3 regions of the Paenibacillus sp. FSL P4-0184 genome follow, and region 3 is predicted to be linked to each of the others. Evidence: predicted binding sites of a transcription regulator. Region 3 holds the regulator's gene; each other region holds the start of a gene.
What was found. Region 3 encodes LexA, which represses DNA repair genes until DNA is damaged. Its sites were predicted from a motif close to CGAACATATGTTCG; they were not measured.
Positions count from the first base shown of each region.

Region 1: the regulator LexA is predicted to act here: its motif matches at 5,785-5,798, upstream of MKY52_RS16580 (ImmA/IrrE family metallo-endopeptidase).
Region 2: the regulator LexA is predicted to act here: its motif matches at 2,546-2,559, upstream of addB (helicase-exonuclease AddAB subunit AddB).

Region 1 covers NZ_JBBORN010000001.1:3,793,108-3,800,738, reverse strand. The annotation lists gene MKY52_RS16630 (M15 family metallopeptidase) at 1-106, opposite strand, end outside; gene MKY52_RS16625 (hypothetical protein) at 405-569, shown strand; gene MKY52_RS16620 (YolD-like family protein) at 566-901, opposite strand; gene MKY52_RS16615 (hypothetical protein) at 1,284-1,844, opposite strand; gene MKY52_RS16610 (PH domain-containing protein) at 1,962-2,450, shown strand; gene MKY52_RS16605 (glycosyl hydrolase) at 2,532-4,007, opposite strand; gene MKY52_RS16600 (cytidine deaminase) at 4,181-4,597, opposite strand; gene MKY52_RS16595 (NucA/NucB deoxyribonuclease domain-containing protein) at 4,705-5,136, shown strand; gene MKY52_RS16590 (hypothetical protein) at 5,215-5,361, opposite strand; gene MKY52_RS16585 (YjfB family protein) at 5,511-5,687, shown strand; gene MKY52_RS16580 (ImmA/IrrE family metallo-endopeptidase) at 5,828-6,370, shown strand; gene MKY52_RS16575 (hypothetical protein) at 6,447-6,608, shown strand; gene MKY52_RS16570 (hypothetical protein) at 6,738-6,908, opposite strand; gene MKY52_RS16565 (RNA polymerase sigma factor) at 7,320-7,631, shown strand, end outside.
Region 2 covers NZ_JBBORN010000001.1:3,659,651-3,667,281, reverse strand. The annotation lists gene addB (helicase-exonuclease AddAB subunit AddB) at 1-2,415, opposite strand, end outside; gene MKY52_RS15985 (MerR family transcriptional regulator) at 2,920-3,714, opposite strand; gene MKY52_RS15980 (DUF4097 family beta strand repeat-containing protein) at 3,961-4,635, shown strand; gene MKY52_RS15975 (class I SAM-dependent rRNA methyltransferase) at 5,032-6,456, opposite strand; gene MKY52_RS15970 (Na/Pi cotransporter family protein) at 6,556-7,542, shown strand; gene MKY52_RS15965 (energy-coupling factor transporter transmembrane component T family protein) at 7,595-7,631, opposite strand, start outside.
Region 3 covers NZ_JBBORN010000002.1:1,660,094-1,667,724, forward strand. The annotation lists gene metH (methionine synthase) at 1-1,697, opposite strand, end outside; gene MKY52_RS29210 (FixH family protein) at 1,872-2,297, opposite strand; gene MKY52_RS29215 (HAD family hydrolase) at 2,546-3,331, opposite strand; gene MKY52_RS29220 (hypothetical protein) at 3,365-3,892, opposite strand; gene MKY52_RS29225 (DUF896 domain-containing protein) at 3,942-4,151, opposite strand; gene MKY52_RS29230 (LysM peptidoglycan-binding domain-containing protein) at 4,261-4,674, opposite strand; gene lexA (transcriptional repressor LexA) at 4,970-5,596, shown strand; gene MKY52_RS29240 (L,D-transpeptidase) at 5,871-6,209, shown strand; gene MKY52_RS29245 (hypothetical protein) at 6,359-6,739, shown strand; gene MKY52_RS29250 (hypothetical protein) at 6,974-7,552, shown strand.

The DNA of each region.
Region 1 (7,631 bases), on a different contig from region 3:
TGGCATAGCTTTGCTGTATCAAAGCCTTCGCCCCTGCTGCCAAAACAGGATGAAGCCCAACAAGCCTCGCCGCCGATTTGTCCCTCACTTGATCTAAAGTCAGCATAGAATCACCCCTTGGTATAATCAATGATCCCGACTCCCCATTCGCTTGTACTAATACCCCTGCTTGCCTTAGCATACAAGCATAAATGTCTTCGGCGTCCATATAAGGAAGGACGATAAGCGTTTAAGCGAGAAATATAAGACATAAAGGATAGGTGCATAACTTATACTTTCTTATATTTTAAAAAAAGACCCCGGTATCCCCGAGATCTCCCCTGAAAAGCACCTATTCATAGCTTCTTCACCTTGGATCATTTCTACAAAAAAGGGCAAAATATTAGCGAAAGGTGGGAACACATATGGACATTCATAGCGATAGCTATAAAGTTGCTGCCCTGAGCGAGCAGGAAGAAGCACTCGAAATTATTCGAAATGCCGAAGCTTCCATTGCAAATCTGACCGGCAACCCAACGGTGACCCTAATTGCTTATGAAAAAAGTGAAGTCAGCGGTTCTCAGCATTAGACGATGTAAACCTCCACTAGATCATCTACATTGATCCACTTCCATTCCTCCGCCCACTGCAGCTTAAACTCACGCGAGTGGGTGTGAATGGAAGTCACAAAACCACTAATTGTCGTATTCTCAAAAGGATCAAACAGCACAACAGTGACGCGCACATGACTCCGTAACGATAAGGCCAGTGTACATTCGATCTCCTCCAGCTTCTGCTCATCCAGAATAGGCTTAATGCGGCGCAGCGTCTCTCGTTCATCCCTAATAATTCTTACCTTGTGCTCCGGCAGCATCATTCGACTACTTTGCCACAGTCCGTTTTTCTCCAGCTTTTTGCCCATGGTAACCCCTCCCTAATTTCTATACTTATTCCGCTACACACGAACGTATGTTTGTATTATATCCACACCTTCGCTGAATAATCAATAATCAGGAAAAAGATACCACTTTAAAATCCTCCTCTTTTATCTAAAAGTTGTATAATATTGAATATCTAATTGAGAGGAGCTTTCCACTTGAAAAAAAACAATGCCCTGCTCATCCTAATTCCCGTATTATTCCTATGTCTATACCCCCTCGTATATCGAAGCAGTACCCTCTCAGACCTCACAAAAGGAATCGTAGCTGGCTTATTTATAGGATTGGCAGTGTTACCTCTACTCAAGCTCAAAATCGCATCAAAAAGACGCTGACAGTTGAACTGTTCAGCGTCTAAATTTCGATCTATTCTTGAACTTTCTCTGATTCAGCGGTGGACTGACCATCAGCATCGATGAGTCCTGTTGCTTCTCTTGCTTCATTAAGCTTGGAAATGCCGTATAGCATCGCGACGTCAGCGTTCTGATTCAATTCCTCGAACTTCTCAGCAGTGACCTCTGCGGAATCAGCACCTTGAGAGGCCTGTTCTTTTAGAGAATAAGCACTTTGAAAAGCAATTTTGGACTCATCAAGCAGTTTACGAATGTCTTCGGGCAAGCTAGAGGAAATTTTCACTTTCTCAGCCTGATTGGATAAGTCTGTTGCGGTCTTTTGGAATTCGTTAATCTTCTTCTCCAACTGCCTGTCCGAAAGTTCTCCTGCTGAATAAGCAGCAATAGCTTCGTTGAACTCCGTTAAAGATGATTTTCCTAATTCATCAAGCTTAGACATTTCATTGTAGAAGTTTTGCACGGTTTCCTGCACTTCTTCTTCCGAGGCAGGAGCCGATGAAGTTGAATTATTATTGCTGCAGGCGCTAAGGATGACAGTCAGCATTAGCGTTCCTATTAGTAACACTTTTTTCATTATTTATCCCTCCACTTAACAGAATAATGTCGGTTTGTGTAAAGCGCAAATGAAATTTATGTAAAATGACTATTATGTTATAATTATTTCAATTGTAATCAGGGAAGGAGAGTATTTATGCCTTATTGCACAACCTGCGGATCAGAATATAAGCAGGGCGCTAAATTTTGTGGAGAATGCGGATCTAGCATTGACGGCACTGCTCCAGTGACCGCCCGCCGTCCATCAGCAAATCCAAACGCTACTCAAGAGGTCGTTCTCTGGAAAGGCAAACCAGCCAGTATCTCTGATCGCCTCAAAGGAATCGTACGCCTAAACACGACTACGTACACCATTACAAGCCAGCGCATTATGGTAAAGACCGGACTTATCGGTAAAAATGTCGAAGAGATCGAATTACTGCGTGTACGCGATTTATCCGTAGCACAATCTATCATGGACCGGATGCTCGGCATCGGCACATTAACTGTATTTTCTGATGATGCCTCAGCGCCTCAGCTTCTTTTCCGAAAAATCCATGATGCCCAAACCGTCAAAGATGTTCTGCGCAAAGCTGTTCGTGACGAGAAGATCGCCAACAACATTAGCTACCGTGAACAAATCTAAGAACCTTTCACATTAAAAAAGCCCCGAAATCCGGGGCTTTTTCGCTAATATTCCAATGCTCGAATCAGTTCGGATATCGTCTTATGGAAGATAAAACGCTCCTGCTGGAATAATCCCTTTGGGTTGGCTAGGACTTTCCCACTGCAATACAATTCGCGCGTCCCCCTCATTCTCATAGTACTCCACTTTTATTTCATGTAGCTTGCCAGCTATCAGATTCACACTGCCTTTTCGCTCCTGTCCACTCTGATTCACCCAGCTATCAATGATCAGCCCTCCATCAATCCACACCCGTACCCCGTCATCAGAGGAGGAGTAAATGGTATAGGTTTCACTATAGGCTGCAGTCAGTTTTCCACTCCACCGTACAGAGAAAGCGTCGACACGAATGGCTGGATCAGGCGAACCCTGTTTCCACGAAAATTGGATGTTAGCATCGGTTCGCGTCAGCGCAGGTGCGCCGCTAAGAGTCATGTTATTGTAATATTGCCCCCATAGTCCACTCTGCAGCACACTGTCTCCCTTAGCGGCTACAATTGCCGCCTCAGCAGCATACTCTTCCCGCGTGAATACAAAGCTGTCATTCATAAAGGCTCTAATTACCGCATCGGTATTCTTCTCATAAAGAAGCTTGCCCCAGGTCATCTGATAAGACCATTTAGGCTGTGATTTAGATAGTAGTGCAGGGGACGGTAGCTCTCCATTTTCTCCAATCGCGATCACTTTTCCACGCCCCAGATCCCATAGACTATCATAGTGACTCCCCTTAAAATCCCCATCATAGATATCTAGTGCCAGCACATCTACTTTGTCACCGCTTGGGTAGTATTCGGCAGGGTCATCACTCCACTGATTTTTGGCGTTTGGGCTCCAGACCCACAATAAATTATGCAGCTTATGATAGCTGGTGAAACGGTCAAACATAAGGTTCCACAGTCCCACGTAGTTGATCTTCTTCCCCCACCAGAACCATCCGCCATTCATTTCATGATACGGCCGCCAGAGCACAGGAACACCTGCATCATTTAGTTTTTTTAAAGAAAGGGCTATCTTATCCAGATCAGCGATCAGTGCGTTGTACTGAGAGGTACCCGGGGTTATATATTTGTCAAAATCAGCGTTGCTTATGCTCGTAGATACGTTATCCCAAGCTGGCGCAGTCCCTGGCAACTGAGCGTGATAGCTAATCGTTACGATTCCACCGGCTTTATACCAGCGAATAGCACTGCTAACGACCCAATCCCGCTGATTGTCTAATAGTGCCGCCGTCTGATTATTGATTGCCCCCAGCTCATAGCCGTGAAGGGCGGCGAATTGCCCGCTAGTATTTTTCAGCTTCCCATTGAACTCATCCGCGCTCTCCAAATAATCATGTTGTCCACTAATCCATCCTTTTCCTTGCAGAAAATAAAGGGTATTCAACAATTTCTGAGCAGAAGGTACCGTTTCCGAATCCGCCGGAGCCATTTGCAATTTACGATACGCGATTTGCCACTGAACATCGCTTACAAACCTCGATGCCGAATCAACCATATTTCGAAGATTGCGCTGTTCCATCCACTCTCACATCCTTTTAACTTTTTTAAGTTATAGTATGGGGACAATAGTGACATGAACTCAGCGAATGGACATGAAGTTGTAAAGTAATTTAGGACAGTGTAAGGAACTGCTGAATAAATTCACGGCTCAATAAAAAAAGGAGCCCGGCGGCTCCTGACTATATCTCCAATTTACCTCGTATATCTCAGCGGTAGTAATTCAGAAATATCATATTTAGCTAACCGGCCGTCCTCGGATACAATAACTTTGCAATCCTTCCCGTAATCAGCAATTAACTCACGGCACATCCCGCAGGGAGAAACTACTTTAATTTCTCTTTCCTCGCTGTCCGGATCAGAATGCCTTACCGCAACAATCGTATCAAATTCCTTGTAGCCTTCGGATATCGCTTTTCCAATCACCATCGCTTCTGCACAGACTGTAATTCGTCCCATGCTAGCTTCTACATGTACCGCTGTAAAGATTTCCCCCGTCTTAGTACGGAGCGCCGCCCCTACATGGTGTCTCTTCCATTCATAACGTCTAGTAATAATATCTTCAGCAGAGGCAATAAGTGTCTGATCTTCAATCGTAATCAAATACTCCATTTCCAATTCCGTCCTCCTCTTATTTTTCCTAAGTATATTAAATCGCACTGCATTATGATATAAGATATACTATTTTAAGTTCCAAAAAAGGAGGAGCAGATTTGAAAATACAGAAATTACTCACCAGTCTCATCATTGTTGTGTTACTTGCTTTTGGCGGTTACTGGTATGAACAGAACGGAGATCCGGCAGCCCCCTCGTCCACATCCGATTCAGAAGTTGTTCAGCTGATCTTCCCAGCAGATCGTTATCCTGAGACCGCTAAGCACATTCAGGACGCGATTGCCAAAGGGGAGTCCGCGACGTGCACGATTAACCGTGAGCAGGCTGAAGACAACCGCAAAGAATCCTTAAAAAGGATCCCCACCAAAAAAGGCTACGACCGCGATGAATGGCCCATGGCCATGTGTAATGAAGGCGGCAAAGGGGCCGACATTGAATACATAACCCCAAAAGATAACCGCGGTGCAGGAAGCTGGGTTGGCAATCAGTTAGAAGATTATGCGGATGGAACCCGCGTAGAATTTATGTTCAAATAATAAGCTAACGTGAACAGTGCTTCAAAAGAATAGCCCCATCCGGTATACCGGATGGGGCTACAACGTGCATCAGCTAGCTTAGAATAAGCAAGCTTTAGTGATGATAACCAGCAAGATGAAGAGTACCAGAATAGCTCCTGTTGAAGTAAAAGGACTACACACCGGACCTACATTTACTGGGCTTACTACAGGACCTACGTTACAACCACAATGTTCCATTCCCATAATTAATTCCTCCTAATGATTAATGACTACAGCACAAGATATGTAAAAAGGAGATAAGCTGTTTGGGCGAACTGGCAAACAAATGCTATTCACCTAATGAATTAGGTAGGCACTGTCGATAAACAGGATATACACAAAGGAGGTGCAATATGGATATAGCAGCATTATCAATGGCAATGAGCCAGGCATCCTTAGCTCAAAATGTAGGAATACAAGTCATGAATATTGCCAAAAATCAGGCTGAAACCCAGAGTCAAACGATGGTGGAAATGCTGGGCAAAAGCGTTGCTCCGAATTTAGGAAAAACACTTGATATTAGTGTTTAATTGCTTTATGCTAAGGACACACGAGAACACTCGTTCTTATGTGTCCTTATGTTTTTTACTTTACATAGCCTTCGGGCTTTTCTTTTGCTCATTTATGCGAACATACGATCCTATAACTGATTCTGAATGAGGTGAATGATATGAATAACATGAAATCCTATTATCAAATGACTGCGCTGGAGAAGTGGACAGAAGATTTATACAAGCGTCTGAACCTTACTCAGCCTTCGCAAATTTCGATTGCTTATATTGCAGAACGGCTTAATATTTGGGTTCATTATTTGGATGTAAGAAGCAAGAGCATCGAAGCATCAGCGGGGATGTACACCATGTTTATTGACAACCGGCTTCCAGCCAGTCTGCAGCGGCTAGAGTTTCTCCATGAGCTCTGTCATCTGCTCCGCCATGGTACTGATCAAATATTGATGCCAGAACATTTTACGCGGGCACAGGAGGATGAATCTGAGCGATTTATTCTTTATGCAGCTATGCCCTACTCCATGATCTCCCGCATGACATTGCCTGAGCAACGGGAAGATGCAATCAGCTATCTTGCAGCAGAATTTCAAGTGCCAAGCGAGCTGGCTTTACAGCGGATTGATCAAATTCAAAGACGTGTTTTTCAGGGGCAATTATTGGCCGTGATGGGAAGAAACGAAGAACGATTAACACATATTCAATAATGACTGCGGAGATAATAAGGTTAGTCGCAATGAAGGACCATTAATTATGGTGGAATTTCTCGCAAGGGGGATCGATATGGAAGCCATTAAAGTAATTGAATTATTGATGACTCATCCAGATTATAACGTAGATGCAGTACACCCCGAAATTCCGGATTTTGTTGGGATCGAGTCGATTGAAGTGGATCATGAAACAGGGACCTTCTCCATTTTATTGCAAGAACCCAAAGACGACTGAAGATGATTTGTGTAAGTTCATAATAAAAAGGCAGCAAGTATAGTATACCCAGGCAATTCTTTACCTACGCGGGTTTAACTATCGGCGGGAAATTTGCTGCCTTATTTGTAATTATAATTATAAGCTCTGTTATGCGACAAATTGAATCAAACCAATAAGAATTAGAATGAGGAACACACCCACAACTCCCCAAATAATAAACCATAAGATTCTCAGACCTGGTAGCTTCGGATTAGTATGATTCTCTAATACCTTAATTCGCCGCTCCAGCTCCAGTATTTTTTCTTCTTGTTGCATCATTTTCTTCCTCCCTTCTAATGTGTAAATTAAAAGATACAATAGATATGACATACCAGTCACAATATATTATCTTATAATATATACATTTTAGCTAAATGGAGGGAATTAATGAAGAAAAGAACAAAAATAATTCTATCGAAAAGAGAAGGATCGGATTTATCAATATAGCATGGCTCTTGTAAAAAGGTTTGATCCAAACTATACATATAAACATAGTGAGGAGACCCTCCCGTAAAGGGGAACTTCTATTATAAAGGTGCGATTGTCTCAACAGTCATGATATGGCTGCTGGGGCAATCGCACCTTTTTTAGATTCTAACCCTTGATCTAGACGCTAACAAATTTTCTCAGGAACATAATGTGACCAAATGCCGTCCTAAATGGTGTTATAGATAAAGGGGGCATAGAATCATGCAACGATCCATGACCCGGCCGGGAAATCATGTGATAAAGAGTTACGAAATCTACGCAGATATGCTGTTCCGGATTGCTTTGGTCCATTTAGGCAGCCGCCAAGATGCCGAAGAAGCCACTCAGGATACCTTCATCAAACTGATAGAAAAAGCACCAAAGTTCAAAGACGCTGAACATCAAAAAGCATGGCTGATCCGGGTAATCACCAATCATTGTAAAACATTACTGGGCAGAGGCTGGCGCAAGCGCGAGGTTAAGCTGGAAAATGCTGAGCCGATTGCGGTAGACACCCCCGAGGATTTGGCTCTA
Region 2 (7,631 bases), on a different contig from region 3:
AACAAACTTCTCCATCCGGGACACACTGCCTCGCAGTGTCGATCCACCGTACAATCTAAGGCTTGTTCCACGTTTTAGCTTAGTTCCCACGTTACGGTAGAACAATGAACTGAGCAGACGTTTCAATTCGAGACTACGAATATCATCAGCAGCGAACCAGTTATACACATCCCACCATAATTCAGGTATCTCCGTCCCCTGGCGCCACTGGCGTAGCTGCATAATCAATGCACGAAGACTCTGTTCTGGATGACCAATGTAACCGAGGTGAATGGAATCTCTGACTTCTTCTGGTAGTCCTGCAGGTGGAAGTGCTGCCAAGCTGTGCTCATGAACCCTTGGGAACATTCTATGCAAATGACGGATTACCTCAGAGGGAAGAAGCGCCTTGCCCTCATCATCAGCAGTGGCGTAGCTAATCCAGAGCTTTCGACTTCCTGTCGTTAGCGCATTATAGATCAAAAACCGCTCGTCCAGCAGCTTACGAGAAGCACCAGGAGCAAGCTCCATACCGGCGTTCTCAAGCACAGAGCGTTCGCCTTCCGAGAGAATTCCATCTTCCTTAAACTGCGCAGGCACAACACCTTCATTAAATCCAAGCAAAAAAGCGTATTTAACTCCCGTTGGTCGAGTCCGATCCATGTTACCAACCAGTACTTGATCGAGCGCGGGAGGAACAAGTCCCTTCTTAAGCTCAGCAAGTCCTGTCTCTAGGACTCCGGTGAACACATCAAATTCAAGTCTCTCGTTGCCCATCATCTCGACGATCTGATCTAGCAGATCAAGCACTGCACCCCACAGCTGACTATGTTCTCTAGCCTTCTCGGGTTGCCCCTTCTCCATAGCACCGACACTAAGTTTCTCCAGCTTTCGGGCAACATCCGTCTCATCAAGCAGCTTGTACACTGCGGTACATAGTTCAAGGCCGCTTCTACTCTTCTGTATCCGTTTCTCAAAAGCAAATAGAGGTCCCGTTATACTAGCACGGCATCGCTCCATTGTAGCAAGCAGTTCTTCATCCATCTGTCTGCCGCCTTCCAGCGACAAGCTAGGAATCCCTTTCCATGAACGGCCATCCGTCCAGCGATACCCTTGAATCCCACAAGCCAGCACATAATTCTCTAAGGCGTCCATATCCTCACGCGTAATACTACCGTCCAGCGGTAGCAAAAGCTCAGTCTTTACACAACGGAATACATCCTCGAAGCGCCAGCGTCGACGCACCACATCCAATGCGGAACGTACAAACTCTACCAATGGATGGTGCAGCTCATTTACCTTCTGGTCCAGAAAAAAAGGTACTCCGTAATCTTGGAACAACGGTTTAATCAGTTGCTCGTAATCTCCAATATTACGCATCAATACGGCCATTTCACCATATTTTGCACCTTCATCTCGCGCCAGTCTGATCATTTCACGCAGTGCTCCCTCAACCTCTGCTCTGTGAGAAACTGCTGCGCCTATAGATATCGCTTCATTTGCCAGTTCATCTGCACCCATCCAGACCTTTCGGCGGTCATATCCCCTTTCGAGATGAGCAAGAACAGGACTTTCTTCAAAACGCGGAAGAACCGCTGGCTCTAGAAGCTCGTCCCACACATCAATGCCTAGCTCTTCAGCTATTCCACGTAGTTTAATGTAAGTAACTGCAGTTGGATGAAACAATTCAAGCTCATTCAACTGATCTCCATAGGGATACGAACGATCAAGTGTAAGGGACACGGTCAGCTTCGATGCTTGCTGCATCAATTCACGAAGCACTACGAATTCCTGCGGGGTAAAGCCGTGGAACCCATCAACCCAAATCTCCGCCCCACGAATGTAAGAGGAATCAGGAATATGCTCAGCTAGTTCCGCTAAACGATCCTCTTCGTCGATATAGAGGCGTGACATTTCCTTCTCTAAATCACTGAATACCAGTTGTAAATCATCCAGCTTGCCTTCAAGAATAGGACTTCTTGCAATAGCGCCTCGCATTGCGGATAACTGCTCCTCTAAATCAGAGGAAGCCAAGCAGCAACGCTTCATCTCCGTATGCAGTTGATTCAACCGTTCGACAAAACCCGGTCTATCGGCAGAGGCACCGAATAATTTCAGTTCCTCTTTACGGCGACTGATGATTTTGTAAATCAACATCTTTTTACCTTCTTCACTGATAGGCAGACTAGCGCTGCCTCCAGTTTCCTGTTTCACTCGATAGGCAAGCCGAGAAAAGCTCAGTGTCTGCGCCCGAATACTCCCCTTCACATTCCCTACGGTCAGAAGCCCCCGTTCTGCTCCAAAGGAACCTTGTTCCGGTACAAGAATAATGATTGGCGCGCCAAGAGGCTCCTTCTCTAATGAAGATGAGATAGACTCCCATATTTTTGTTGTCTTGCCACTACCAGAGCGGCCTAGTAAAAAGGTTACCGACATAAATGATAGACTCCTTCCGTAGCGGAGAAAATGTATATGAAACAAGGTGAAATACTCACCGTTTGATAATGTCCAAATGAAAAAGTTCAGTCGTTCCTCGTCCCCTCAGTATAACATAGCTGCACAAATCAGAACATGCGTTTGCTAGTATTTTCTAATGATTTACAATAAAAAAGCTACGAAGTAAACAGCAACTATCGTATTTTGGTGACTTGCTGTTTAGTATTTCTAGTTTGTTAATACCCGGTGCGCAACGTTCGATGCTTTCTGTTTGGAGCGTAGAGTTAGGGTTCGAGATTCGGGTTCGCTTATAGCGTTAATCTGCCAGTTAGCTTAATAGATAACATTGAACTATAGTTAAATATTTATCTAATCGGCGAAGTATAACGTCCTTGTCCTCAGTCAGGGGCAAGAAACGTGATTCCTTAATCAAAAAAAGCCGCTAAATTAGCGACTTTCAATCAAATATTTTTCTTTTCCTAAACCTTTTCCTTTGTATTTAAACTAACATGAGCGTTTCTTAATGAACAGTTGTATCTGATAATCCCACTGCAATATTCCAGTCACAATAATGTTATGAAGAACAAAATCTGGACACACATCGTATTTCGTCTTTGCCCTTTCAAGTAAATTTTGTAATACAGCATTCTTATTCTCTTCGGTACAGATTGCACACAGATAGTCCCCTTCAGGTAGCACAGTCAGCCCCTCTAAAGACGGATATTTCAAGCAAACAGCAAATAATCGTGTTATTCCTTCAGTCGTGAACATTCCTGCCATATCTTCAAACAGAAATTGTGAATGCAGAGACGTTTCAATTTGTTGATAGAAATGTCTGTGATAGTCCCATAAATTCTTAAGTGTGGGGCTTTCCATTTTATTCGAAAGCATAATTACCCTTTCCTCTATGTGTCTGACAAAGTAATTTTCACTTTGACTATAACCGTCATGGAACTTATTTTCATAATGTAGATAGGCACGTTTAATTTTCGATTTTGCATACTGCAGACGAGCAATTTTATCGTCTGCTCTTTTTTCTGCTTGTTTTAGAAATGCAATTACTTTAGAGAGATCATTCTGCTGCAAAATATCTTTTATATCCATTAAAGTAAGATCCATTGCTTTGAGCAGTTCAATGGTTTGCAGCTTTACGAGCTCCTGCTCGGAATAGTATCGATATCCCGACAATTCATCTTTATAGCATGGTTTGACTAATCCAATACGATCATAGTGCCGCAAGGTCTCAGTGGTCATCTCTACGATCTCTGCTGCTTGCTTAATTGTAAAATAGTTGTTCATATCTACCCTCTTGACCTTTTTGTAACACAAAAGTTTATGATGATTAAAACATATGCAACTGATAAACACAACGAAATACAAAATGAATTTATTACCAGAGAGGAAGGCAAACATGAAGAACTAAATCATGTATTACTCTAATGCTTTGTTGCATATCGGAACTTGTCTGCATAGCAGCTTAAGATTGGCATTCGTAGGACAGGCTATATTTAAAAGAAAAATGATTTAACGAAGGAGCGTTTTATAATGAAGAGTACTGCAAAAAAATTAATAACTACTATAGGCATATTGGTGACACTATTGATATCATTAGCAGGATGTTCCTCCGACTCCACTTCCATGGAGGAAAAAAATTACACCATACCTGCCAAAAAGATTGATAGCTTAACAATTGATGTAAAGGACAAAAAAATAAATATCCTCCAATCTAAAGATGAACAAATTCATATTGTTTACTATGAAAGTGAGAAAGATTTTTACAAGATTGATCTATCTGACGATAAAGAACTGTCAATGGTAAGTGACAGTAATAAGGAATGGAACGACTATATCGGAGGAAAAGGCTCGCAAGTAACCAGAACTATTCAGGTATCGATACCTGATGCAACTTTAAAAAATTTGACTTTAAAAACATCAAATGAAAGTATTGTATTACCAACAATCGTGTTTTTAGGGACAGTGGAAGTAAACATAAATAACGGAAATATCCAACTGGATAAATTGAATGTAGGGACGGCTATAACCCTTGAAACAAAAAACGGAAATATTAGCGGTTCAATTTCAGGGTCATATGATGATTTCGCGATCTTAAGCAAGGTAAAGAAAGGAGATAGCAATTTGCCTGCCAATAAAGAGAATGGTTCGAAAAAATTATCTGCTTATACAAATAACGGCGATATTACCTTACAATTTTCTGAGTAGCCAGTAGTTAAATATTGGATCGTATGAAGTCAGATAATAACCGATAAAATTTCCCTCTTGTAATGGAAAATCACCTTGATAAAGTTGTTGATCCGACCCGTAAATCGATTATCTTGTGATGTACCCGAGGCCCAAAATTAAGCTTGATCGTGACTTCCATCAAAATAAAGTATAAGCCGCATTACAGCGGCTTATACTTTCTGGATTACATTCGGACTCAGGAGTCGCCATTCATGAATTTCGTGCTGTTTTGGCAACTTTTCGGACTAAGCGGACATACCTTGTTAATCCCGAATCCTACTCTTCTTAGAACATAGCAAAAAATCCGTAAAATAGAGGCCTCAATCGAAGACTCCTTTTACGGATTAAAATCCATTACCTATATGAACAGCCAGCTTATTTCTTACTCCGCACTTCAAAAATCGCAAACTTCAGATAGTGTCCTTCGTTAACGCCTAGAATCTGCGGATGGTCTTTGCCTGCGGCACGCCATTCCACAAGTCTCAATACTTTACCTGCATCTTTAGCTGCGTCGGCAATCGTCTCAAGGAATAGATCCGGCTGCATGTGGTAAGAACAACTTGCAGTAACCAAATATCCGCCTTCGTTCACCAGCTTCATGCCGTGTAGATTGATATCCTTGTAACCACGGCAAGCACCTGCTACTGCACTTTTAGTTTTCGCAAACGCTGGAGGGTCTAGGATAACTACATCCCAAGTTTTACCTCCACCTGCTGTCATCGGCTTGGAGGTATCCGTTTTGGTTGTTTTGCCTCCGGATTTAGCATTTGTAGACGCTACTGTTGATTCCGTTCCGCTTGCAATCGTCGCCCGCTCCGAACGTTCCTCCAGACCTTTTACCTGATTGCGCAGGTAAGCAAAAGCATCATCCACTACAAATTCCACTCGATCACTAAAGCCATTCAGCTCCACATTGACCTTGGCACTCTCTATGGCATGAGCAGAAACGTCAAGGCAGGTTACTTTTTTCGCGCCATACTTGCAAGCATGCAGAGTGAAGCTGCCTGTGTGCGAGAAACATTCCAGCACTGTAGCACCATCCCAATAAGGGAAGGTTACGTGTTTACCACTCTTGTTTACCGGCAAAGTTTGTAACGAGCCATCTTCTGCTTCGATTTCTTGCAGCGTAATGCCACTTCGTCCACCCCAGCCCTTCATGAGTGGGGCAATGGATGCTCTATTCTCACGCTGATCAAAGAAGTAGCCTGTCTTTTGGCCCTCTTCGATATCTACTACCAGCTTAAGGCCATTCTCACTTACGGTAACATGACGTGGGCATTCCCCGTACAGCACACCTGTAGTCTGCTCCATCCCTTCCAGTTCGCGCACGCTAACATCACTGCGTTCATAAATACCACGCGGTGCCATAATCTGTACAAGTGCTTCAACAATCTCTGCACGGCGCTTGTCCATTCCAAGTGTAAGGAGCTGCACAACCAGAATATCCCCGAATCGATCCACAATAAGCCCTGGCAAAAAGTCCGCCTCTCCATAAACCAAACGGTAAGCATCTGCCCCAGGAAGGAAACGTTCTCTATGCTGTAGACAATTCGTAAACCGTTCTGCGAAAAAAGCGGTGTCCATGATAGCCAACGGTCCCTGTGATACAATTCTCACCCGAATCTGCGATGCTGGATTGTAATATCCTACAGCCAGAAACCGACCTTGATGGTTAAGGACATCAACTAATCCCCCAGCCTCTGGGTTTCCTTCTACTGATGCAACTTCACCTGCGTAGACCCATGGATGGCCCTGTTCCAGTCTTTTTTTACGATTGCGTTCTAAAATAACCGATGCCAATGACTTCAACTCCCTATTTTTCTAAAAATGATTTTATACATGTCCTACTTGTTACTTTCATATATTGGTGTACAACCCTCGTCCAAAGGAGTATGCCCTATGTTCCGTGAACTGCTTTTCCCTATCATATATGGTCTTATTATCTTTCTGGCTGGCATGAAGCTAATGGAAACAGCCTTGTCCAAGCTCGCAGGCCCTCTGATGACTAGAAGCCTTAATAAGGCTACCTCTACACCAATCAAAGGAATGATTGCCAGTAGCTTGCTGTCGGCCCTGCTTCAGAGCAGCACGGCTGTAACCGTGTTGACGATCGGTATGGTGAATGCCGGCCTGCTCACCTATGCTCGTACACTAGGCATTATCTTAGGTAGCAACATCGGCACTACTTTGACCACAGAACTGATCGGACTTCAGATCAATTCCATGGCCTCCCCATTGCTGGCTACCTCGCTGAGTCTGTGGGCAGCTGCGGTTATAGCAGGCGAGTTACCACATACGTCACGGGCGGTAGCACTGTGCCGGAAAATATCAGAGCCGCTGCAATTCATCAGCCTGGCTGTATCAGGATTCGCCCTAGTCTTATGGGGAATCGCAGTCATGCAATCCATCGGCGGAACTCTTCAAGAGAGTGGCCTATTCCTCTGGTTCCTGAATCATGCCGCCACAAGTGCCCTATGGGGACTCGCCGCAGGTGCCTGCTTAACTGCCCTGTTACATAGCAGCGCAGCAGTTATAGCCATGGCCATGGGTATTGCCGCCTCGGGTGCCATGCCGCCAGAGCTCGGCATAGCCATCGTGCTGGGTGCTAATGTCGGTACCTGCGTCACGGCAGTCATTGCTTCCATCGGCGGCTCATCTTCCGGCGTCTTCGTCGCTTGGTCGCATGTTGCGCTCAATGTAGGCGGTGCGCTACTGTTTCTACCTCTAATCGGTCCCCTACAAGCAACTGCTGCATGGATTGGCGGAGGAGCCGCCTCACAAATTGCCCATGCACAGACTATTTTTAATGTAGTATGCTCGCTAATCGCACTGCCATTATGTTACCTGCCTGTATGGTCAAGACTGGAGAAACGTCTTCAATCGTAACAATATACTGTAACGCCTGATCCCAAACTTTCCACAACTGTACTATTATACTTCAATCGAAAATATTATAAAACCGCGATCCATCGTAA
Region 3 (7,631 bases):
TCTTCAGCAGGAATAGACGCATAACGTTCTACCTTCTCGGTATTTACGATCGCATAATCCAACCCAGCTTTAGTGCACTCATAGAGGAATACTGAATTCAGCACTTCACGTCCTGCTTCCGGTAATCCAAAGGAAACGTTGCTGATCCCCAAGATCGTATGAACACCTGGAAGTGCTTCTTTGATTAGACGAATCCCATCAATCGTTTCTTTAGCAGAGCCAATATATTGTTCATCCCCGGTTCCTACAGGGAACACAAGCGTGTCGAAAATAAGGTCTTCTCCAGCTAATCCGTATTTGTTCACTAGTAAGTCGTAGGAGCGTTTGGCAACCTCCAGTTTGTCCGTAGCCTTGATTGCTTGTCCTGTCTCATCAATCGTACCCACTACGATAGCTGCGCCATACTTATGAATCAATGGAGTGACCAGCTCAAATTTTTCTTCACCATCTTCAAGGTTAATGGAGTTAATTATCGCCTTACCTTGACAGTACTGTAATGCCAGATCAATAACCTTCGGATCGGTAGTATCGATCATCAAAGGAACTTTAACCTTTTTTACAACTAATTCTAGAAACAGCTTAATATCTTCAATCTCATCACGGTCCGGATCTTGCACGCAGACGTCGATAACTTGAGCACCACTCTTCACCTGTGCACGGGCAATTTCTGAGGCTTCCTCATATTTACCTTCGACGATAAGACGTTTAAACTTACGCGACCCTAATACATTCGTACGTTCACCAACCATGTATGGACGGTTGTCGTTCTCAATATAAATAGGTTCAATCCCAGAAAGTGCCGGTGGATGATTTCCTGCAAGCGGACGTGGAGGGAATTGTGAAAGTGCCTCCGACATAGCACGGATATGTTCCGGTGTTGTTCCGCAACAACCTCCCGCAATGTTAAGCCATCCCTTTTCTGCAAACGCAGCAATTTTACGCGCAAGAGAATCAGGAGATTCATGATAATGCCCATTCTCATCTGGCAGTCCAGCGTTCGGATAACAACTCACAGCCGCTGAAGAGATTGCAGAAAGTGAACGAATATGATCACGCATGAACTCTGGACCCGTCGCACAGTTCAGGCCTATAGAGATAGGCTTCAGATGTTCTAAAGAAATATAGAATGCTTCAATGTTCTGACCGGCAAGTGTGGTACCCATCGGCTCTATTGTTCCCGAAATCATCACTGGCAATTTGATACCCGTCTTCTCAAATGCATTTCGAATACCTATACTTCCAGCCTTCACGTTCAAAGTATCCTGAGAGGTCTCTAGCAATAACGCATCTACTTGACCATCAATCAATGCCACTGCCTGTTCCTCGTAGCTATCAACGAGCTCTTGGAAAGTCACGCCTCCCGTAACAGAGAGTGTCTTTGTTGTAGGACCCATCGCACCTACAACATAGCGGGGACGATCTGGTGTATCATATTTATCAACGGCATTACGGGCTAGCTTTGCTGCAACCAGATTAATTTCACGAGCCCGCTGCGGAATATCATATTCAGCAAGTACAACAGACGTTGCACCAAATGTATTCGTTTCAATGAGATCAGCACCTGCTTCAAGATACTGCTCATGAATCGTCTGAATTACTTCTGGACGAGTTAATACTAGCATTTCATTACAGCCGTCCAATTCTTCCCCACCAAAATCCTCACCTGTCAGAGGCACCTGTTGGATCATTGTGCCCATTGCACCATCTAGAATTAATATTCTTTGTTGTAAGCTTTCCTCAAGTGTATATTTAGCCAACGTATAGTCCCCCCAGTAAAACATTAGAGTAAGTTTAGCAGAATAAAGGAATTTCGAAAAGCCTTCCTTTCCACTCTGCATTATCTGTAATCATAGGAATTGCTATTCTTTTAATTATGGTTTTACAGAGAGTTCTTTATTAGGCATAGAATGCTGAGTTCTAGCAGTTACGTGTGATGTAACAATATATTGTCCTTCTTTCGTTAGTGTTCCCTCTGCTTGATAGATTCCATCACTGACTAGCTTCCCTTTAAATTCAATTTTCTGTTCACTATCATCTTTACTCACAATTTCAAACAGAACCTCTTTCGCATCATCTACTGCCAAGTTGTCTTGCGTCACCACTGCTTCAAAGGTCACCTTCTGATTTACAACAACCTCTTCAGGATTCCAATGTAACTCGACCTTGATAGGTTCCATAGACATGTCCATGTTCATATTATGTACGCCAGAATGTTCAGTTTGGTCTGATGAACATCCTCCCAATACTAAAAGTGTTGCACCTAATAATAAAGGAACTATTGTTCTTGAAATCTTCATTTAGATTCCTCCCAGTCGAATTGATTACTAAGAATCTACCAATTCATGTTATACATTCTCCATCTATTATACACATTATTATTGGTTTTTCAGTATTTCGCATCAATTCAGCTAAACTCTTGTGACTTAAATCATATACTAGTAAATCTCATCTAACATACTAAATATGATGTAGATATAAAAAAGACAGCAAGTCTCCTAAATACCTAGGAACTCACTGCCTTCTTAAAGCTTAAATGAATGAAATTTTATAAAGATTGGACTAATGAAAGAAGCTCTCCAAGATGTTTGATTTCATAATCCGGCTGAATTTCCGGATCTGGCTGTTTGCCTTTTCTATTAATCCAAACTGTAGTCAAACCTGTTGCCAGCCCACCACGAATATCCGTTGTAAGCTTATCTCCGACCATAACTCCTTGCTCAGGTGCAATATCTAAAAGTTCTAGGGCATGCAGAAAAATTTCCTTATCCGGCTTTCCTTTCCCGAAGCTTCCAGAAATCACGATGTGATCAAAGAAAGGAACGATTTCAGGTACGCCATCTAGTTTCTCTTGTTGCAATGCAGGGCATCCATTAGTCAGAAGCAATAGCTTCACTTTCCCCTTCAGTTCTTCAAGCACCTGAATCGTTTCTTCATAGATGTAAGGTCGATTTCTACGCTCTGCTGCGAATTTGGCTGCTAATGTCTCAGCAAGAGCTTCGTCCTCTACACCAAGTGCTGCAAGACCACGACGCCATGCCTCTTTACGATATCCCGGTGCAAGCTGCTCCAATTGACGGAATTCCGGCTGTTCACCTGCAGTAAAGTTCCCCCAAAGTGCTTCAAACGGATTAATCCCAATCATCTTTGTAAACGGGTTCGTTTCGTAGGATTCATATAGTCCAATGGCTTCTTTACGCACCGCAAGTTCCAGTTCTTGTGGATCAATCGTATCCCCAGCGGCTTCACATGCAGAACGAAATGCTTCATTAACGCTCCGATCATCCCAGAGCAGTGTATCATCAAGGTCAAATAGTACGGCGGAAATTGGCATTACAGGTCTCCCTCTCCCATGGCTGGTTAATTTCTATTCGTGAACTACTTCAATTTGGTGAGCTTTTGCGAATGCTTCCAGTCGAGTCCCCATTGCATTGGTATCATAACGATTCATAAGTCTGGTAAAAATCCATTTCGTGCGTTTGCCTTTATGCTTAATTACAACAGCTCCACGCGAAAGGATGATTTTTTCAATATCAGAAGCTGGCAGATAACGTTCGCGGTTGAATTTTATAGTAGATAGTCTAGCATTCTCTACCTTCAAGTACGGACGTCGGAAGAACAGAAGTGCCGCTAGTAAGTAGTACAAAACGACTCCTAGCCAGTTCATAAGCATACCATTACCTTTGGCCTGGTCCACTGAACCAACCATCCAAAACATAGTACCAAGCACTAATAACACTACTGGAAATGCAATGTTACGGCCTTTAAAGGTTTCACTGTTCTTACCAGGAGATTTAGATTTAGATGCGTAAATCGTTTCCTTCCCCTGTTTCTTTCTTTGCTTATTAATTTGCTGCGTGTTGCGTTGAACCATTCTTTCCCAAGAACGGGCCATATGCGTTCCCCCTAGTCATCCAGTAATATCTATGAAAAGGAACAGGGTGTTAATGCTTACGCCCCTTGTTACCTTGTTCATGCTCATCATTATCGACCAATTCAATCGTATTCAATTGTGCTCGGAAGTTATTGCGAATATTCCCCAAATAAATTTCACGAAGCTTGGCGCGTTCCGCCGTTTCCTCTTGATTAAGGCCTACGCTCTTCTGTTTGCGTGCCAATTCGTTAATACGCGCGACCAACTCATCAATATTCAAAACTTTCCCTCCCCTTATAAATTAATTCTAACTCTGCCATGAGAAAAAGAGCTTGTCAAGGTTTACTCCCTGCAAGCTCTTCATGTCCTCTTGTTATGTTCTTAGAATATTAATAAATAGGTAAAGTGAGAATATCTCCAGCATTAATCTGACTACCTTTAATGCCATTGAATTTTTTGATTCCTTCTATATATACAGCCGTTTTCATATCAGAAGGTTTATTCTCAAGAGCAATACTCCAAAGTGTATCTCCACGTTCAACTACTACGCGCTTCTCATCCTTCATTAAAGTAGTAGATCCTGCAAATACATTACCTACTACTGTAAGTCCTGATAGTACGAGCACAATGATCAATGTCAGTTTAATAACAAAATCTCTACGGAACAAACGCATCAAGCCTTCAAGCAAAAGCTCTGTAATCTCTTTAATCTGAGCTGAATAACGGGTAATAGGATTATGTCCTAAAGATTCAACCACTGGGGCTTTATCGTAGATGCTGCGGTATGTACTGTATTTTAACATGAATATCATCCTCCAAACACTTGTTCTTACTTTTGAAATTATAATAACACGAACATGTGTTTTGTTCAATACTATTTTAGAACAATTGTTCTCTTTTTTTCAGAGGTTACTATTTACCATATTCTTCATATAAAGAATCACTCTTATCGTTTAGATGAAGGAAACGCAATCAAAACAAGACTACCATTTATTAACTCTTTCGAATTAATATTTATAATAGTTAGAACTTATGTTTGTGCGAACGGTAGTTCTATGTTATAATTTTCCCAAACATTACTATATGGGGTTGATTCCAATGTCAAAGATTTCAAGTCGCCAGCTGGCGATCCTGGAATTTATACGTAGCGAAGTCCGCAGCAAGGGTTATCCTCCTTCCGTCCGGGAGATTGGAGAAGCTGTTGGTCTTGCTTCCAGCTCCACAGTTCACGGTCATTTGGATCGGCTAGAGAAGAAGGGACTTATCCGTCGAGATCCAACGAAGCCTCGTGCGATAGAATTGCTTGGCCAAGAGGATTCCGAGAATGTCCATCATTTCGCGCAAACCGTCGCTCGCATTCCTGTCGTAGGTAAGGTTACCGCCGGGATTCCTATCACTGCTACTGAGAATATTGAAGACTACTTCCCGCTTCCAACTCACTATGTTGGAGATAACAAAGTATTTATGTTATCGGTTCAAGGTGACAGTATGGTCGAAGCTGGGATTATGAATGGCGACTATGTTATTGTTCGTCAACAACAAACGGCTGATAACGGAGATATCGTTGTAGCTATGACCGAAGAAGATGAAGCAACCGTTAAGACTTTTTATAAAGAACGTGATCATATACGTCTTCAGCCGGAGAATCCGGCGTACGAGCCTCTTCGCCTTAATCGCGTAACCATTCTCGGCAGAGTTATCGGATTATTTCGAGATATCCACTAAGTATGCACTCCTACCATGCGAAAACGGATACCGCCCTTTAAAGGACGGTATCCGTTTCTACGAGAAGTATAAGGATAGGGAATATCGTAAAAATATATACTTTCTTTTATTTTTTTAAAAAGCTGTTCTGCAAATGCAGAATAGCTTTTTTATTGTTATCAAACTCCATTTATCAATTACAGAACATTTGTTCTCGTAGGCTAAAATGACCATTTTTAATGAATAACCGTTTAGGCATCCTCCTCATATCTTAATTAGAAAGGAGTGTTGCACAATGCCAAATTACCGGATTATAGTTGATCTGACGCAGCGTATGCTTTATCTTCTAGATAACGACATTGTGATCAGGGGCTTCCCAGTCGGAATCGGTAAAATGTTAACTCAATCACCACTCGGTGAATTCACAATCATTAACAAACAACCCGATCCAGGTGGTCCATTTGGGGTCTTTTGGATGGGTCTATCTAAGCCTCACTATGGAATACATGGAAATAATGATCCCTCATCCATAGGGCACGAAGTATCCCACGGTTGTATTCGTATGTACAATGAAGATGTGTTAGCACTAGCTGCGATTGTTCCTATTGGAACACGAGTAACGATCAGGAATTAAATCTATCTCTATAGATAAACACGCCTCACTCATGGTTCAATGGAGGGGGCGTGTTTGTATTTATGTATTTTTGATGACCTAATAGGAATTATGTGGTTATATGTCGAATAATGTTAACAGGATTTCAAATTGAAAGGAAGTGTCTCGTTTTGAACAACTCAAAAATTAGAACCCTCGTCGATTTTAAAGTCGATGCACTTGTTAAACTCTCTGGCTTATTGTTAAATAACGATCAAGCGAGTGGAAAAAAAGTAAATTTACTCACCTCATTCGGCAGTATTCAAGGGACCATCTCCCCTTCCACCTCCAATAAAGAGGATGTTTTTGACTTAAAATCTCTAATGGATGATGTCATTGTAGATGAATACATATCTTATTTAGGTGCGGAACATCCCGATAAAAATTTCAGCTATAACTTTGTAGTCCTTAATGATGTTTCTGTAAGACCCTATACTCACTATGAATCTCCGATCGAATACAAACAGCTAATTGTTTATACTGATCAAATCACAGCCTTCAATTTCTTATGATTTTGACATATTTATTTTAAATGCTCTCAACAAAGCACTCCAGCAGTTGCCCCAATTTTGCACTCAGCTTGCAAAATCGGCAGATCTCTGGGTGCTTTCTCTTTTTCTAATCAGTAGTCGTTTCCTAAATTCCCACGATTTTCGCTCTTAACAGATACTAGTAGAGAGAATTCAGGCATATCTTTCAATAAGCAATAAATCTTGCTCTACTGAGATCATTGGAGGTGTGATTACATGCTGATTTTCTTGATGTATATGTTTGCCATTGTAGGAGGAGTCTTAATTCTAAGTGCCGTTATTATAGAATTAAAAAAACTATCTACTTCTTCTGAACTTTCTAAGCTGTTAAACGCAACCTCATCTTTTAATATTATATTCACCAAAACATTCATTCCGCCCAATCAATCTCACTTGATCGCCCTTAATGAACCTTATAAAAAAATAGCAATAGGTACCAGCAATCCGAAAACAAGCAAAAAAGCAATAGCAAAGCTATACTCGTTCGACAATATAATGGGATCAGAGATTGTTGTTAACGCACTAACCCTTTCAAAAGTATCTAAAAGACAACAAAACAGCAAATCAACTGCTTCAAGTGCGGATATTAATGTGGTTAATAGCGGTGACGAAGAGGCTGATGTTATTGAGGAACTTACGCTTAAAATATATATGAACAGCAATGAAATACCTGTGTATAGTATTTCCTTCTTGCCAGGATTATTGCCCATTCAACAATCCGATAATCAATATAAAGAAGCTTACTCCCAAGTCCAACAATTACATGCGTTCTTCAGGTCGATCGTATCCGAATGAATGCCCCCCTTCCGCCTATTATTACTTCACTTTACCTTTCCCAATTAGAAATTTTGAAAACCTTAAGGAAAGACAAAAA